DNA from 4 places in the Streptomyces ficellus genome. Region 4 is predicted to be linked to each of the others. Evidence: riboswitches for the same ligand, from Rfam matches in the RefSeq annotation. Region 4 holds a riboswitch; each other region holds the start of a gene.
What was found. A riboswitch is a leader RNA that binds a small molecule or an ion and turns the genes downstream of it on or off. The one in region 4 is predicted to bind cobalamin.
Positions count from the first base shown of each region.

Region 1: it holds a riboswitch for cobalamin, as region 4 does, so the genes downstream of both, metE (5-methyltetrahydropteroyltriglutamate--homocysteine S-methyltransferase) here and EIZ62_RS29825 (ABC transporter substrate-binding protein) in region 4, are expected to answer to the same signal.
Region 2: it holds a riboswitch for cobalamin, as region 4 does, so the genes downstream of both, EIZ62_RS10565 (ribonucleoside-diphosphate reductase subunit alpha) here and EIZ62_RS29825 (ABC transporter substrate-binding protein) in region 4, are expected to answer to the same signal.
Region 3: it holds a riboswitch for cobalamin, as region 4 does, so the genes downstream of both, EIZ62_RS02455 ((2Fe-2S)-binding protein) here and EIZ62_RS29825 (ABC transporter substrate-binding protein) in region 4, are expected to answer to the same signal.

Region 1 is NZ_CP034279.1:297,646-301,846, reverse strand. It holds gene metE (5-methyltetrahydropteroyltriglutamate--homocysteine S-methyltransferase) at 1-1,886, opposite strand, end outside; cobalamin riboswitch at 2,049-2,268, opposite strand; gene EIZ62_RS01370 (3-hydroxybutyryl-CoA dehydrogenase) at 2,542-3,423, opposite strand; gene aceB (malate synthase A) at 3,420-4,201, opposite strand, start outside.
Region 2 is NZ_CP034279.1:2,476,541-2,480,741, reverse strand. It holds gene EIZ62_RS10565 (ribonucleoside-diphosphate reductase subunit alpha) at 1-1,731, opposite strand, end outside; cobalamin riboswitch at 1,873-1,995, opposite strand; gene EIZ62_RS10560 (GNAT family N-acetyltransferase) at 2,049-2,552, opposite strand; gene mctP (monocarboxylate uptake permease MctP) at 2,639-4,201, opposite strand, start outside.
Region 3 is NZ_CP034279.1:552,789-556,989, forward strand. It holds gene sigK (ECF RNA polymerase sigma factor SigK) at 1-123, shown strand, start outside; gene EIZ62_RS02445 (anti-sigma factor) at 120-869, shown strand; gene EIZ62_RS02450 (fasciclin domain-containing protein) at 930-1,517, opposite strand; gene EIZ62_RS02455 ((2Fe-2S)-binding protein) at 1,671-2,378, opposite strand; cobalamin riboswitch at 2,534-2,719, opposite strand; gene EIZ62_RS02460 (methylmalonyl-CoA mutase subunit beta) at 2,843-4,201, shown strand, end outside.
Region 4 is NZ_CP034279.1:6,628,637-6,632,837, reverse strand. It holds gene EIZ62_RS29835 (MFS transporter) at 1-1,238, shown strand, start outside; gene EIZ62_RS29830 (class I SAM-dependent methyltransferase) at 1,207-1,956, shown strand; cobalamin riboswitch at 2,011-2,188, shown strand; gene EIZ62_RS29825 (ABC transporter substrate-binding protein) at 2,219-3,259, shown strand; gene EIZ62_RS29820 (FecCD family ABC transporter permease) at 3,256-4,201, shown strand, end outside.

The DNA of each region.
Region 1 (4,201 bases), 6.3 Mb from region 4:
GTCTCGCGCAGCGCCGGCTCGTCCACCTGGATCACCGAGGTGCCCGCCGCCTCCAGGTCGCTCACCTCGTCGCGCAGGGCGAGGGCGACCTGCCGGGCGGTCTCGCCGAGCGGCTGGTCGTCGCGGACGAAGGACCAGGCGAGCATGGTGACCGGCCCGGTGAGCATCCCCTTGACCGGCCGGTCGGTGAGGGACTGGGCGTACCGCGTCCAGCGGACCGTCATCGGCTCGGGGCGCGAGATGTCACCGGCGAGGACCGGCGGCCGGACGTAGCGGGTGCCGTACGACTGGACCCAGCCGGCCTGTGTGGCGAGGTAGCCGGTGAGCCGCTCGGCGAAGTACTGCACCATGTCGTTGCGTTCGGCCTCGCCGTGCACGAGGACGTCCAGACCGGCCTTCTCCTGGAAGGAGATCACCTCCTGGATCTCGGCCTCGATGCGCTGCTCGTAACCGGTGGCGTCGATCCGCCCGGCGCGCAGGTCCGCCCGCGCGGTGCGCACCTCGCCGGTCTGCGGGAACGAACCGATGGTCGTGGTGGGCAGCAGCGGCAGTCCGAGGTGCGCGCGCTGGGCGGCGGCCCGCTCGGCGTACGGCTGCGAGCGGCGGGCTGCGGCGTCGGTGACGGCTCCGGTACGGGCCCGGACAGCCGCGTCACGGGTGAGGGGGGAGCGGGCGCGGGACGCCAGGTCGGCCCGGTTCGCGGCCAGTTCGGCGGAGATCGCGTCCGTGCCCCGGGCCAGACCCTTGGCGAGGGTGACGAGTTCGGCCGTCTTCTGCCGGGCGAAGGCGAGCCAGCGGTGGATCTGCGGGTCGATGTCCCGCTCGAGGGCGGCGTCGATGGGCACGTGCAGCAGGGAGCAGGAGGCGGCCACGTCCACACGGCCGGCGAGCCCCAACAGGGTGCCGAGGGTGGACAGGGACTTCTCGTAGTCGTTGATCCAGACGTTGCGTCCGTCGACCACACCGGCCACCAGGCGCTTGCCGGGGAGGCCGCCGACGGCCGCGAGCGCGTCCAGGTTGGCGGCCGCGGCGCCGGTGAAGTCGAGCGCGAGACCGTCGACCGGAGCCTTGGCCAGCACCGGCAGTGCCTCGCCCAGCCGGTCGAAGTAGGAGGCGACGAGCAGCTTCGGCCGGTCCGTGAGTCCACCGAGGTCCCGGTAGGCGCGCTCGGCGGCGTTCAGCTCGGCCGCGGTGCGGTCCTGGACGAGCGCGGGCTCGTCGAGCTGCACCCATGCGGCGCCGGCCGCCCGCAGGTCGGCGAGGACCTCGGCGTACACCGGGAGCAGCCGGTCCAGCAGGGTGAGCGGGTCGAAGCCCGGCGCCACGCCGGGCGCGGGCTTGGCGAGCAGCAGGTAGGTGACGGGCCCGAGGAGGACGGGCCGGGCGGCGAGACCCAGCTCCAGCGCCTCCTTCAGCTCCGCGACCTGCTTGGTGGAGTCCGCCGTGAACTCGGTGTCCGGGCCCAGCTCCGGCACCAGGTAGTGGTAGTTGGTGTCGAACCACTTGGTCATTTCCAGCGGCGCCACGTCCTGGGTGCCGCGCGCCATGGCGAAGTAGCCGTCCAGGGCGCCGGCGCGGGTACCGGTGCCGGCAGCGGCCTCGAAGGCGGCCCGGTGGCGTGCGGGGATCGCTCCGACCATGACGGTGGTGTCGAGGACGTGGTCGTACATCGAGAAGTCGCCGGTGGGCACTTCGTGGACACCGGCGCCGGCCAGCTCGTTCCAGTTCGCCCGGCGCAGTCCGGCGGCCGTGGCACGGAGGGCGTCGGCGGTGACGCGGCCCTTCCAGTACCCCTCGATCGCCTTCTTCAGCTCCCGGTTCGGCCCCTGGCGCGGATAGCCGTACACGGTGGCCCGTGCTGCCGCGGCTGCGGTCTTCGTGGTCACGGAGATCTCCTTCGCGAGATGAATCCCTGAGATCCCGGGGACGGGACGAGAGCGCGAAGGGGTGACGGACCGGACGGTGCGGCCTCGCGCGGTGTGCGCGGCCGTCCGCCCGATGTGTACGCCGACCCGCCCTCGAGGTCACCGGGATGCCGCACGCGACGGTTCGCGTACGGACAGCGGGCAGGTCTTCGGACTCGCGGGCACTTCCTCCCCGAGGAGGTCTCCTACTGGCCGTCGCTTCCCAGGCCCCTGCGGACCCAGTGCGTATGACGGCGGTCGTTCCCGCTCACCGCTGCGGGGCAGTCCCGGATTCCCACCGGGTTCCCTCTTGCGACGCCTCCCGCCTGGCGGGCGGGGGCGAACCAGCTGTGCCGGTCAGCCTACGCGGCGGTGCCGCACGACGGAGCGGTACCTCCGGCATTCGGACGGCGGGGACGACGTGAGGTGGGACACACGGGCCCACGGCCCGGCGGCGTACGAGTGCGGGCCCACGGCCCGGAGGGCGTACGAGTGCGGGCCCACAGCCCGGCGGGTACGAGTGCGGGAACGCGTCCGGTCGGGGACGTGTCCCAGCGGTAACGCGTCCGGGCGGGAAGCGTCATCCCCGCGCTTCCCGCCCCGACACCTGACGCCGGCCCCTCAACCGGCGCCGGGCTCATCCCCCGTCGTACGGGTGGAACCCCCGGCCCGACTTGCGGCCGAGGAGACCCGCCTCCACCATCCGCTGGAGCAGCGGCGGCGGGGCGTACAGCGGCTCCTTGAACTCGTCGTACAGGGACTCGGCGATCGAGGCCACGGTGTCCAGCCCGATCAGGTCCGCGAGCCTGAGCGGACCCATGGGGTGGGCGCAGCCGAGCTCCATGCCGGCGTCCACGTCGGCGGGCGAGGCGAACCCGGACTCCGTCATGCGGATGGCCGACAAGAGGTACGGGACGAGCAGGGCGTTGACCACGAAGCCGGCCCGGTCCTGGGAACGGATCACCGTCTTGCCGAGAACGCCGGTGACGAACCCCTCCACCAGCGCGACGGTCGCGGCCGAGGTGTGCAGGGACGTCACGACCTCCACCAGTGGCAGCACGGGCACCGGGTTGAAGAAGTGCAGCCCCACCACCCGGTCCGCGCGGCCGGTCGCCATGCCGAGGCGCATGACCGGGAGGGACGAGGTGTTGGTGGCCAGTACCGCCGCCGGATCCTCGACGATCTTGTCGAGCGCGGTGAAGACCTCGGTCTTGGCGTCCGCGTGCTCCACGACCGCCTCGACGACCAACTGCCGGTCGGCCAGGTCCTCCAGGCTTCCGGTGACGACCAGGCGGGCGAGCGCGTCGCCCGCCGCGCGGCGCTCCAGCTTCCCGCGGCGCACCGCACGGTCCAGGGACGCCGACACCCTTTCCCGGGCGGCGCGCGCGGCGACCGCGTCCACCTCGCAGAGCACGGTGTCCAGCCCGGCCCGCGCGCAGACCTCCGCGATCCCGGCGCCCATCTGCCCTCCGCCGACCACGCCGACACGCCGCACCGCCACGCGCTCGGGCCCGCTCATGACCGGCCCTCCCCGCGGTCCGCGCGGCGGACGAGGTGGCGCGAGTAGGCGTCCGGCGTGAAGAAGAGCGGCAGCGCGCTGTTCAGCGCCGTGTGCTCGAAGAGCGCCCGGACCTCGTCGACCGCCGCCCACGGGTACTCGGCCCCCAGAGCGGCGACCTCGTCGTCCAGTACGGCCAGCACCGTCTCGCGGTCGACGACCCGGTGGCGCAGCCACTGCCAGACCTGCACACGGGCGATCTCGGCGGTGGCCGCGTCCTCCATCAGCCCGTTGAGGGCGACCGCCCCCCGCCCGCGCAGCCAGGCGTCGAAGTAGCGCAGGGCGACCGCGATGTTGGTGCGCACGCCCTCCGGGGTGGGCGGGCCGCTGACGCGGCGCACGGACAGCAGGTCGGCCGCGGTGACCTCGACGTCGTCACGGGTACGGTCCAGCTGGTGCGGCCGTTCTCCCAGGACGCCGTCGAACACCGCCCGGCACACCGGGACGAGCCGGGGGTGGGCGACCCAGGAGCCGTCGAAGCCGTCCTCCGCCTCGCGTTCCTTGTCGAGCCGGACCGTGGCCAGGGCGGCCTCGTGGGCGGCCGGGTCCTTACCGGGCACCTGGGCGGCCATGCCGCCGATGGCGTGGGCGCCGCGCTTGTGGCAGGTGCGGACGAGCAGTTCGGTGTACGCGCGCATGAAGGGGGCCGTCATGGTGACCCTGGCACGGTCGGGCAGCAGGAAGTCGGTCCGGTGCCCGAACGTCTTGATCATGCTGAACAGGTAGTCCCAGCGGCCCG
Region 2 (4,201 bases), 4.2 Mb from region 4:
GTCGTAGTGGTCCGGGTGCAGCACCCCGCGGGCGGTACGGGTCTTCTCCCAGGCCGGCACCGGGCCGTTGCGCTCGGCGAGGTCGGCGGACGCCTCGTACGCGGCGAGCATGATCCGCTCGGCGATGCGCGTGGACAGGGCCCGCGCCTCGGGGGAGTCGAACGGCAGCTTCAGCTGGAAGAAGACGTCCTGGAGGCCCATCGCGCCCAGGCCGACCGGCCGCCACCGGGCGTTGGAGCGGCCCGCCTGCTCGGTCGGGTAGAAGTTGATGTCGACGACCCGGTCGAGGAACGTCACCGCCGTGCGGACGGTCTCGTCCAGCCGCTCCCAGTCGATCGAGTCACCGGACACGAAGGCGCCCAGGTTGACCGAGCCCAGGTTGCAGACGGCCGTCTCCCCGTCGTCCGTGACCTCCAGGATCTCGGTGCACAGGTTGGAGGAGTGGACCGTGTGGCCCGGCTCGGCGGTCTGGTTGGCCGTGCGGTTGGAGGCGTCCTTGAACGTCATCCAGCCGTTGCCGGTCTGCGCCAGGGTGCGCATCATCCGGCCGTACAGCTCGCGCGCCGGCATCGTCCTGCGGGCCAGCCCCCTGGCCTCGGCGGCGCGGTACGCGGCGTCGAACTCCTCGCCCCACAGGTCGACCAGCTCCGGCACGTCGGCCGGCGAGAACAGCGACCAGTCGGCGTCGGCGTTGACCCGGCGCATGAACTCGTCCGGGATCCAGTGCGCCAGGTTCAGGTTGTGCGTACGCCGGGCGTCCTCACCGGTGTTGTCCCGCAGCTCCAGGAACTCCTCGATGTCCGCGTGCCAGGTCTCCAGGTACACGGCCGCCGCGCCCTTGCGCCGCCCGCCCTGGTTCACGGCCGCGACGGAGGCGTCCAGCGTCTTCAGGAACGGCACGATGCCGTTGGAGTGCCCGTTGGTGCCGCGGATCAGCGAACCGCGCGCCCGGATGCGGGAGTAGGACAGGCCGATGCCGCCCGCGTGCTTGGAGAGCCGCGCGACCTGGTGGTAGCGGTCGTAGATCGAGTCCAGCTCGTCCAGCGGCGAGTCCAGCAGGTAGCACGAGGACATCTGCGGGTGGCGCGTACCGGAGTTGAACAGGGTGGGGGAGGAGGGCAGGTAGTCGAGCCGGCTCATCAGCCGGTACAGCGCCGTCACGTCGTCCAGCGCCCGTACCGAGTCGTCCTCGGCGAGGCCCGCCGCCACCCGCATCATGAAGTGCTGCGGCGTCTCGATCACCTTGCGCGTGATCGGGTGGCGCAGCAGGTAGCGCGAGTAGAGCGTCCGCAGCCCGAAGTAGCCGAACCGGTCGTCGCCCTCGGGGTCGACGGTCGCGTCCATCCGCTCCGCGTGCAGCTCGACGAACGCGGCCGTACGGTCGGCGATCAGGCCCTCGCGGTGCCCCACGGCGACCGACGCCGTGAACGACACGGCGCCCTGTCCCGCCGCCTCCTCGGCGATGGTCCGGGTCAGCAGCCGGGCCGCGAGCCGGGAGTAGGCGGGGTCCTCCGAGATCAGCCCGGCGGCCGCCTCGGTGGCCAGCTCACGCAACTCCGCCTCGTCCGAGCCGGCGTGCCGGCCCCGCAGCGCGGCGGCGGCGACCCGGCCCGGGTCGGTGTCGGGCAGGTCGGCGGTGAGGTCGGTCAGGGTCCGCAGCAGCGCGGTCCCGGGTCCGTCGCTTCCGTCGCTCTCGATCGCTGAAACCGGATCGGCTGGCGCGATGGTCACGTGGGGGCTCTCCCTCGCTCGGCTCGGGGCCACCGCGGACGCGGGCGGGGGAGCGGGCACGCCCGGGCACACGGGGGCGCAGGGCACCGCGTCCACCGGCCCACTCCGCGAGACCCGGACGTCTGGGCACCCGGACCGGACGGACCGGGTGCGCTGTCGGCAGGTCTTCGGACTCGTACGTACACAAAGGCACACCAACACACCGTTGCGGGACAGTTCCGGATTTCCACCGGATTCCCCTGCGGCGACAGCGAGGACGAGCATACATGTGGGGGGCGCCCGTTGAGGAACCCCCCACATGTTGTGTCGCCGGAGTGTTAGAGGGACAGCGCGTATGTGGCGAGAGTGACGCCCGGGACCGGCTGCCAGTCCCGTTCCGGGGTACGGGCGAAGCCCAGCCGGTCGTAGATCCGGTGCGCCGCCCGCATGGACTGCTGGGCCGACAGCACCAGCCGGCGGCACCCCCGCACGGCCCGCGCCCGCTCCACGCACGACCGTACGAGCGCCTCGCCCGCGCCCCGCCGCCGCGCGTCGTGGGCGACCGCCAGCATCCGCAGCTCCGCCTCGCCGTCCCGCGCGAGCTCGGCCCACGGCCCGCCGCCCGCCGGGACGAACGTCACCCCGCCGAGCACCCGTTCGTCCGCCCCGACGGCGACCAGCACCTCCGCCCCGGCGGCCCGCCGGGCCACGTCCCGCAGCTCGATCAGGTACTCGTCGCTCTCCCCGAAGGCCAGCAGGCCGTCGCCGAGGTACGCCCCGGCCGTGACCTCCGCGAGCGCCCGGTGTTCCGCCGGTCGTACCGCCCTGATGGTGATGTCCATGGGGCCAGAGTGCACAACGAACGGGCCGCCGCGCCTCCATGGCGGAGACGTGACGGCCCGTCGTACGCGGATGGGTCAGTGCACGGTCAGTGCCCGGCGCCCTCGGTGACCTTCGGGAGCTCCACCTTGACGCCCGGGTCGCCCGCGTCGGCCGTGTAGTCCTCGGGGGACGTCTCGTCGACGCCGTCCGGGGCGTTGACCGCCTTCAGGACGAAGGTGAGGACGACCACGACCACGGCGTTGAGGACGAACGCGGTGAGGCCGATGTAGCCGATCTCGCCGATGCCGGGGATCTCGGCGGACGAGCCGCCGAAGTGCTTCTGCGTGGGGCTCGCGACCCCGTACGCCGCCGCCGTGCCGTAGATCATGCCGACCGCCCAGCCGGCCAGCAGCGCCCAGCGGTGGAACCAGCGGGTGAACAGGCCGCCCACCAGGGCCGGCAGGGTCTGGAGGATCCAGATGCCGCCGAGCAGCTGGAAGTTGATGGCGACCGTCTTGTCCATGGTGAGGACGAACGCCAGCGCGCCCACCTTCACCAGCAGCGACACCAGCTTGGACACCTTGGTCTCCTGCTCCGGGGTGGCGTCCGGCTTCAGGAAGTCCTTGTAGATGTTGCGGGTGAACAGGTTCGCCGCGGCGATGGACATGATGGCCGCCGGGACCAGCGCGCCGATGCCGATGGCCGCGAAGGCCACGCCCGCGAACCAGTCGGGGAACATGTTCTCGAACAGCTGCGGGATGGCCAGCTGGCCGTTGTCCACCTTCACGCCCGCCGCGATCGCCATGAACCCGAGCAGCGCGAGCAGGCCCAGCATCAGCGAGTACAGCGGCAGGATCGTGGTGTTGCGGCGGATCACGTCACGGCTGCGCGAGGACAGCGTCGCCGTGATGGAGTGCGGGTACATGAACAGCGCCAGCGCCGAGCCGAGCGCCAGGGTCGCGTACCCCCACTGGCCCATCTCCGGCGGTACCAGCGAGCCGCGCGGCTTGTCGGTCGCCGGGTTGATCTGCGCGTACGCCTCGCCGGCCTTGCTGAAGATCTCGTCGAAGCCGCCGAGCTTGATGGGGATGTAGATGATCGCCACCGCGATGACGATGTAGATCAGCGTGTCCTTGACGAAGGCGATCATCGCGGGCGCCCGCAGCCCGGAGGAGTACGTGTAGGCCGCGAGGACACCGAAGGCGATCAGCAGCGGCAGGTCCTTGATGAACCAGTGCGTGTTCTCGCCGCCGCCCACGCCCATCACGTCCAGCACCGCCTGGATGCCGACCAGCTGGAGCGCGATGTACGGCATGGTGGCGAGCAGACCGGTGAGGGCCACCGCCAGCGACAGGCCCTTCGAGCCGAACCGCCCGCGCACGAAGTCCGAGGTGGTGACGTACCCGTGCTTGTGGGACACCGACCACAGGCGCGGCAGGAACGTGAAGATCAGGGGGTAGACGAGGATCGTGTACGGCACGGCGAAGAAGCCCGCCGCGCCCGCCGCGTAGATCGCCGCCGGGACGGCGACGAAGGTGTACGCCGTGTAGAGGTCGCCGCCCAGCAGGAACCAGGTGATCCAGGTGCCGAACGATCTGCCGCCCAGGCCCCATTCGTCCAGGCTGTGCTCGTTCTCGGCCTTGCGCCAGCGGGAGGCCAGGAAGCCCAT
Region 3 (4,201 bases), 6.1 Mb from region 4:
TACTACGCGGGCTACACCCACCGTGAGCTCGCCGCGTCGCTGTCGGCACCGCTGGGCACGGTCAAGACCCGGCTGAGGGACGGTCTGCTCCGCCTCCGGGACTGCATGGGGGTGAGGGCATGAGCGACGAGCATCCGCACCTCGCGACCGGTGCGTACGCGCTGGACGCGCTCCCCGACGACGAGCGGGCGGCCTTCGCACGTCATCTGGAGGGATGCCCGGCGTGCGCGCGGGAGGTGCGCGAGCTGACGGCCACCGCGGCGCTGCTGGGGTCGGCCGTCGCGTCCGCCCCGCCCGCCGGGATGAAGGAGGCGGTACTGGCGGGCATCGAGGGCGTACGGCAGTCCCCGTCGCCCGGCGGGCCGCCACCCGGTGCCGCCGCCCGGCTCGTCTCGGGCAGCAGGCGCGCCGTCGGCGGGCTGGTCCTCGCGGCGTGCCTGGTGGTGCTGGCGGGCTTCGGCGGGGTGGCGGCGTGGCAGTGGCAGGAGGCGCGGAACGCCCAGGAGCAGGCGCGGCAGGCCAGGGCGGAGACGGACCGGCTGGTCGCCGTCCTGGCGGCGCCGGACGCCCGTACGGTCACGGGAACCGTCGAGGGCGGCACGAGGGCGACGGTGGTCGTGGCCCGTTCCGAGAACAGCGCGGTCTTCGTGGCGTCCGGTCTGCCGGAGCTGCCGGGTGACCGGACGTACCAGCTGTGGTTCGACGAGGACGGCGCCATGCGCCCGGCCGGCCTGGTGGGGCGGGACGGCGCGTCGCTGATGGAGGGGGACGTGGACGGCGCCACCGGGGTCGGTGTGACGGTCGAGCCCTCCGGTGGTTCCCCGCGGCCCACGACCGCGCCCCTGATGGAGATGACGCTGCCCGCGTGACGGGCGCCGGGAAGGGGGCGCCCAGGGGCTGGACGCCCGGTTCCGGTGCGCCGGCGCGCGTCAGGCCTTCGGCATGAGCACGGTGTCGATGACGTAGACGGTGGCGTTGGCGGTGGCGATGTTGCCGCACACCACGTTCGCCGTGCCGTTGACCTTGTAGGACTCGCCCGAGCCGGAGGTCGTGAGGGTGCTCTTCTCCAGGGTCGGGAAGGTGCCGTTCTCCATCTGCTGCGGGGTGAGCTTCTGGCCGACGACGTGGTAGGTGAGGATCTTCGTCAGCGCGGCCTTGTCGTTGAGGACCTTGTCGAGCTGTGCCTTCGGGATCTTCTCGAACGCCTCGTTCGTCGGGGCGAACACGGTGATGTCGCGGGCGTCGTTCAGCGTGCCGGCCAGTCCGGCCTTCTGGACGGCGGTGACCAGGGTGGACAGCGCCGGGGTGTTCGAGGCGGCGGTGGCGACCGGCTGCTTCGCCATCTCCGCCAGGCTGCCGGGGCCCTCCGCGGGCACGGACGCGCAGGCCGGGCCGAACGGGTCATCCGCCCTCGTGTCGCCCACCGCGCTGGTGGCGGACCAGCCGGCCAGCCCCAGGGGCAGGACGGCGGCGACGGCCACGGCTCCGGCGGTACGGCGGATCGGGATCGTCTTCATCGCTTCATCCTTGGTGTGAGAGGTCCTGCGCGGGTGACCGCCCGGGCCGGTGGCCGCCCGTCGCGGGGACGGGGTTCCATCGCTTCACACCTGTACTTCGGAGCCGGGACCGGAATGGATTGGTCCCCGTTCCGCACGGCGATGGCGGGCCGGTCAGGCTCGGGGCCCCTTGGAGGTGAGGACGCAGTCTCCGCAGTAACCGGCCCCGCGGACGCGGTAGTAGAGGCAGCAGCTGCGGCGGCGGTACGTGAGGGGCTGGGCGGTGAACGCGCCCGCGCCGGCCAGCGGCTCGCGCTCCAGCAGGGCGGTGGCGAGCGGGACCGGTGGGTGCGGGGCGCCGGGGGCGTGGGCGAGCAGCACCCGGACGGCGCCGATGAGGGCGGAGGCGGCGTTGCCGCGCAGGGCGTGCGGGGAGACGCCGTAGTGCCGGCGTACGGCGTCGGCCAGCGGCAGCAGGTTGCGGACGACCACGGCCTCGTGCAGGCCGTCGGCCAGGCCGTCCGGGGCGGCGGCCGTGGTGGTGGCTTCGGGGAGCCAGAGGTCGATGGGGCCCGATTCGGGCGTCCGCCACCACAGCCGGCCGGGCGCGAGGTCGGGTACGCGCCCGGTGAGGGAGGCCGTCGCCAGGCCGATCGACCACAGGCGGGCGGCGGTCCCGATGTGCAGGGTGGAGGCGGCCACCCGCCGCTGGCCGGTGCCGAGCCGCCGCGCCACGGCCTCGACGTACCGGTCCAGCACCTCGTGGTCCCCGTACAGCTCGGAGAGCGGCCGGTAGCGGGAGGCGTCCGGCCGGGGGCCGTGGGACACCGCGAAGTAGGGGCCGATGGCGGACACGCGGGCGAAGACGTCGGTGGTCACCATGTGCGTACCGCCCGGGTCAGTGCGTGGAAGGCAGCGGGGCGCACGACGCCGTCGCCGACGGGCCGTGGTCCGTCGCCGCCCGCGGACGCCGGCAGGCCGTCACGCGTACGAGGGCACACGGGTGCCACCGTCCTCTCTCGGGGAAGTCCGCCCCGGTCCATCGAGGTGCGACGGCGTGAGTCTCCTGACTCGGGATCGACGCTCCCCCGGCCTTCCCGCCCCTCTACGGGGCCGTGGCCATGGCGGGTTCGCTCCCCCTGCACAGTGGCGGTACCGTGCCGGAATCTCACCGGCTTCCTCGTTCCGCCGTCGCTGGTCGGACCGCAGCATCCCAGACCGTGACCCGGCGCGCCAGCGCGTCTCCGTAGTACGAGGCGCCCGCGATGATCAAGGGCTGGCGAAGAGGGCAAGGTCACAGCCGTGCCCTCTGCTGCTCCTTTGGGCATGTGCCCTAGCATCCGAGCATGACGGTCCTGCCTGATGACGGGCTCTCGCTGGCCGCCGATTTCCCTGCCGCGACCCACGAGCAATGGCAGCGCCTGGTTGAGGGCGTGCTGCGCAAGTCGGGCAAGGAAGCCGAAGGCACAGCAGCCGAAGACGCATTGTCCACCGCGCTGGAGGACGGGCTGCGCACGCGCCCCCTCTATACGGCGCACGACACCGCCCCCGAGCCCGGTTTCCCCGGTTTCGCCCCGTTCGTACGGGGTGGCCGGGCGACCGGGAACACCGCGGGCGGCTGGGACCTGCGCCAGCGGTACACCGTGGCGGCGGGCGACGCCGTGCTCGGCGACCTGGAGAACGGCGTCACGTCGCTCTGGCTCGTCGTCGGTGAGGGCGGCCTGCCGGTGTCGTCGATCGAGCGTGTCCTCGACGGCGTCCACCTCGACCTGGCGCCCGTCGTCCTCGACGCCGGACGCGACGTCCAGGACGCCGCGGACGCGCTGCTGCGGCTGTACGAGCGGCGGGGCGTCGACCGCGGCGCGGCGCGCGGCGGCCTCGGCGCCGACCCGCTGGGGTACGAGGCCCGCACGGGCCGGCCCTGCGACATCACGCCCACCACGGACCTGGCGCACCGGTGCGCCGAGGGCTACCCGGGCCTGCGGGCCCTGACGGTGGACGCGCTGCCGTACCACGAGGCCGGCGGTTCGGCCGCGCAGGAGCTGGGCGCCTCGCTCGCCACCGGCGTCGCCTACCTGCGCGAACTGACCGGGGCGGGGCTGCCGGTGGAGCGGGCGTGCGCCCAGCTGGAGTTCCGGTACGCGGCCACCGCCGACCAGTTCCTGACGATCGCGAAGTTGCGCGCCGCGCGCCGCCTGTGGGCGCGCGTGGCAGAGGTGTGCGGAGCGGTCGGCGCCGGTGCGCAGGTCCAGCACGCGGTGACCTCGCCCGTGATGATGTCGCGCCGCGACCCGTGGGTGAACATGCTGCGGACGACCATCGCGACCCTGGGCGCGGGTGTCGGCGGCGCCGACGCCGTCACGGTCCTCCCCTTCGACCACGCCCTGGGGCTGCCGGACGCCTTCGCCCGGCGCATCGCCCGCAACACCTCGACGATCCTCATAGAGGAATCGCACCTGTCCCGGGTCATCGACCCGGCCGGCGGGTCCTGGTACGTGGAGCGCCTGACCGACGAACTGGCGCACGCGGGCTGGGAGTTCTTCCAGTGGATCGAGCGGAACGGCGGCCAGGCCACGGCCCTGCGCTCGGGCCGGCTCGGCCAGGAGCTGGCGGACACCTGGGCGGCGCGCGGCGCGAAGCTGGCCAAGCGGCGCGAACCCATCACCGGCGTCAGCGAGTTCCCGCACCTGGCGGAGCGGGCCGTG
Region 4 (4,201 bases):
GCTTGCGGGCCGCGTTGTCGACGCCGGCCGGCCCGCCGCGCTTCCTGCTGCTCAGTTCGTTCCTCATCCCGCTCGGCAGTTTCATGGTGCTGCCGTTCATGTCGGTGTTCCTGCACGAGCGGCTGGGGATGGGGCTCGGCACGGTCGGTGTGGTCCTGGCGGTGGCGTCGCTGGTGCAGTTCTCGGGCGGGGTCCTCGGTGGTGCGCTGGCCGACCGGATCGGTCTGCGGCGCACGATGCTGTGGGCCCTGGCGGTCCGCACGGCCGGGTTCGGGTGCTTCCTGGCGTGCCTCGTGTGGCCGCCGGTCGCGGTCGTGGCGCTGGTGCTGACGTGCTGCGGCGCCGCGCTCTACCTGCCGGCGAACAAGGCGTACCTGGTGCACGGCGTGGACGAGGAGCGGCGCCCGGTGTTCCTGTCGGCGGGGAACGCGGCGCTCAACGCGGGCATGGCGCTGGGTCCGCTGGTGGCCGGGCCGTTCGTCCTGTCGTCGCCCGGCCCGCTCTTCCTGGTCGTCGTGGTGCTGTTCGCCGTGGTGACGGCGGGGCACGCGCGGCTGCCGGCCGCCGGGGGCGACGGCGTCCCGGCCGCGGGTGCGGCCCGTCAGGGACTGCTGTCCGGGGTGGCGGCGCTGCCGTTCGCGGCCAACGCGCTGGCGTTCTACCTGTACTTCCACTTCCAGCACTTCCTGGCGGTGTACGCCGTGCGGCGGGCGTCGGCGGAGTTCTACAGCGTGGTGCTGCTGCTCTGCTTCGTCCTGGTGATCGTGGTGCAGCCGCTCGCGTCCGGGCTGATCCGCCGGATGCCGTACGCCCTCGCCCTGGCGGCCGGGTTCACCGGGCTCGCCGCGGGGCTCGCGGTGCTGGCGATCGGTACCCGGCCGGCGCTGCTGGCGGGCGGGGCGCTGATCACCCTCGGGGACATCGTCCTGTTCCTGAAGAACGACCTGGAGGCGCTGCGCCGCAGTCCGCGCTCGGACGCGGTGGTCTTCGGCCAGCAGCGGCTGGCCGCGGGGCTCGGGGCGTGTGCCGCCGGCGTGCTGGGCGGGCAGGTGTACGGCCTCGGCGAACGGTCCGGGCACACCGGCTGGTTCTGGCTGCTGGCCGCCGCGCAGTGCCTGCTGCTGCCTCCGCTCCTGCTCACCCTGCGCGGCAGGACCGCCGCGCCCGGCTCCGCCGGCGACGACACGGAAGGAACGACGGCTCCTCATGACGCACACGGGCGGGTTCCAGGACGATGAGTTCTGGACCGAGTTCTACGACTTCCTCTTCTCCGTACAGCGTCACGCGCAGGCGGAGTCGCTCCTCGACACGTCGCCGCTGCTCGCGTTCCCGCCCGGGGCCCGCGTCCTGGACCTGGCGTGCGGCCCGGGGGTGTTCACCGTGCCGCTCGCCCGGCGCGGCTTCCGCGTGACCGGCGTGGACCTGAGCCCGGCCATGCTGGACCGGGCGCGGAAGGCCGCGGCCGACACGGGGGTGTCACCGGAGTACGTCCGGGCCGACGCCCGGGAGTTCACGCGGGCGGGCGCCTTCGACGTGGTGCTGAACATGTTCACCTCCTTCGGCTACTTCGAGGACCCGGCCGACAACGCCCGCGTGCTGCGTGCCATGCGCACGTGTCTCGCCCCGGGCGGCACGCTGGTCCTGGACCTGGCCGGGAAGGAGCTGCTGGCGCGGAAGGTCGAACCGCCGAAGGTCGTCCGGCGCGGCGAGGACCTCCTGGTGCAGACGGACACCGTGCTGGACGACTGGGCGCGGCTGCGCAGCGACTGGGTGCTGGTGCGGGGCGACCGGGTGACGCGGGCGAGCCTGGTGTGGTTCGTCTACAGCGCGGTGGAGCTGCGCGCGATGGCCGAGGAGGCCGGGTTCGGCCGGGTGGAGGTGTTCGGCGGGTTCGACGGCCGGCCCTACGACCAGGACGCCGAACGGCTCGTCCTGCGGGCGGTCCGTGACGCATGACACCACCCCGGGGGCGCACGGCGGTGATCGTGCGCCCTTTCACCCCTTCCCCATATGAACGTAATATCGCCAGGTCATCACCGCGATGGGAGCCAGGAAGCCGGTGCGAGTCCGGCACGGTCCCGCCACTGTGACCAGGACCGCCCCCCATCGACACGCCGCCGCGCTCGCGCGCGGGGCGCGGGGAGGGCGCCCCGGGAGTCAGGACACTGTCCCGTCGCGGGCCCGATCCGAGGAGCGCGGACTCCCCAGGAGGCTTTACGTGTACGACGGCACGCCCCGTCCTGTCTCACCCCCCTCTGTTCCCCGCCGCCGTGCCCTGCGCACCGCGGCCGCCCTCCTCGCCCTGAGCACCGCCCTGGTGGCCGGCTGCTCCGCGGGCGGGGACGGGAAGGGCGCGGCGAAGTCCGCGCCGGCGCCGGCCAAGGGCTTCCCGGTCACCATCGACAACTGCGGTGTCCGCACGACGTACGACGCGCCCCCCGCCCGGGTGGTCACCATCCACCAGCACCCCGCCGAGCTGATGCTGTCCCTCGGTCTGAGGGACCGCATGGTCGGCACCGCGTTCCCCGACTCGGCGGTCCTGCCGCAGCTGCGGAAGGACTTCGGGGCCGTACCCGAACTGGCCAAGAAGGAACCGTCCTTCGAGAAGGTCCTCGACGCCGAACCCGACTTCGTCTACGGCGGCTACGGCAGCGCGTTCGCCGAGGACGAGGGCCGGTCCCGGAAGGCGTTCGCGGACGCCGGCATCGACACGTACCTGAACCGCGAGTACTGCGGCAAGAAGCAGGTGTCGATGAAGGACACCTACGACGAGATCCGCACGATCGGTTCCCTGTTCGGGGTGGCGGAGCGGGCCGACCGGCTGGTGGCCGACCTGCGGGGCCGCGTCGACCGGGCGACCGCGGCGGTGAAGGGCGCGCCCGCGGTACCGGTGTTCGTCTACGACAGCGGCGACAAGGCCGCGTTCACCGCCGGCGGCAAGAGCCTGGGCACCGAGATCATCCGGCTCGCGGGCGGACGCAACGTCTTCGACGACCTCGACGAGGTGTTCGGCGACGTGTCGTGGGAACAGGTCGTCGCGCGCAAGCCCGAGGTCATCGCCATCTACGACTACGCGGGCGCCGGCAGCGTCGAGCAGAAGAAGAGGTTCCTGCTCTCGCAGCCCGCCCTCGCGGACGTGCCGGCCGTGAGGAACAAGCGGTTCGTCGTCCTGCCGCTGACCGCGACCCTGGTGGGCGTCCGCCCGCCGCACGCGGTCGAGGACCTGGCGCGCGCCCTGCACCCCGAGAAGTTCCGGTGACGGGCGCGGCGCCCGCCAGTCCGCCGACCGCTCCCGCCTCCCGCCCCGCCGCTCCCGGCCCCGCCCGGAAGGACGGGGGCGCGGCGGGGTCCCGCCGGGCGCCCTTCGTCACGGCCCTGGGAATCCTCGGCGTCCTGCTCCTGGTGTCCATGACCGCGGGCATGGCCATCGGCTCGGTCGCCGCGCCGCCCGGCGAGGTGTGGGGCATCGTGACGCACGCGCTGGGCGCCGACTGGTCGGAGCCGGTCTGGTCACGGGCGCGCGAGACGATCGTCCTGGACGTGCGGGCGCCGCGCGTCCTGCTCGGGGCGGTGACCGGCGCGGGGCTCGCCGTGGTGGGCACCGCCATGCAGGCCCTGGTGCGCAACCCGCTCGCGGAGCCGTACCTGCTGGGTGTGTCGTCCGGTGCCTCCCTGGGCGCGGTCGCGGTGATCGTCTTCGGGGTGAGCGTGTTCGGGCCCCTGTCGCTGTCGGTCGCCGCGTTCATCGGGGCGCTGGTGACGCTCCTGCTCGTCTACATGACCGCGCGGACGGGCGGGCGGATCACGTCGGTGCGCCTGGTGCTGTCCGGTGTGGCGTTCGCCGCCGTGCTCACGGCGGTGATGGACATGCTGCTGCTGACCAGCGACCGCGGCAACGAGGCACGGGCGGTCCTCGCCTGGACGCTCGGCGGGCTCGGCGGTGTGCAGTGGGGCACCCTGTGGCTGCCCGGCGCCGCCGTGCTGCTCGGGGTGGGCGTCCTGCTCGTCCAGGCCCGGAACCTGAACCTGCTGCTGGCGGGCGAGGAGGCCGCCACGACGATGGGGCTGGACGTGGCGCGTTTCCGGGCCCGGATGTTCGTCCTGCTGTCCCTGGTGACCGGTGTGCTGGTCGCGGCCGCCGGGCCGATCGGATTCGTGGGGCTGATCATGCCGCACATCGTCCGGCTGTTCGTGGGCGGCG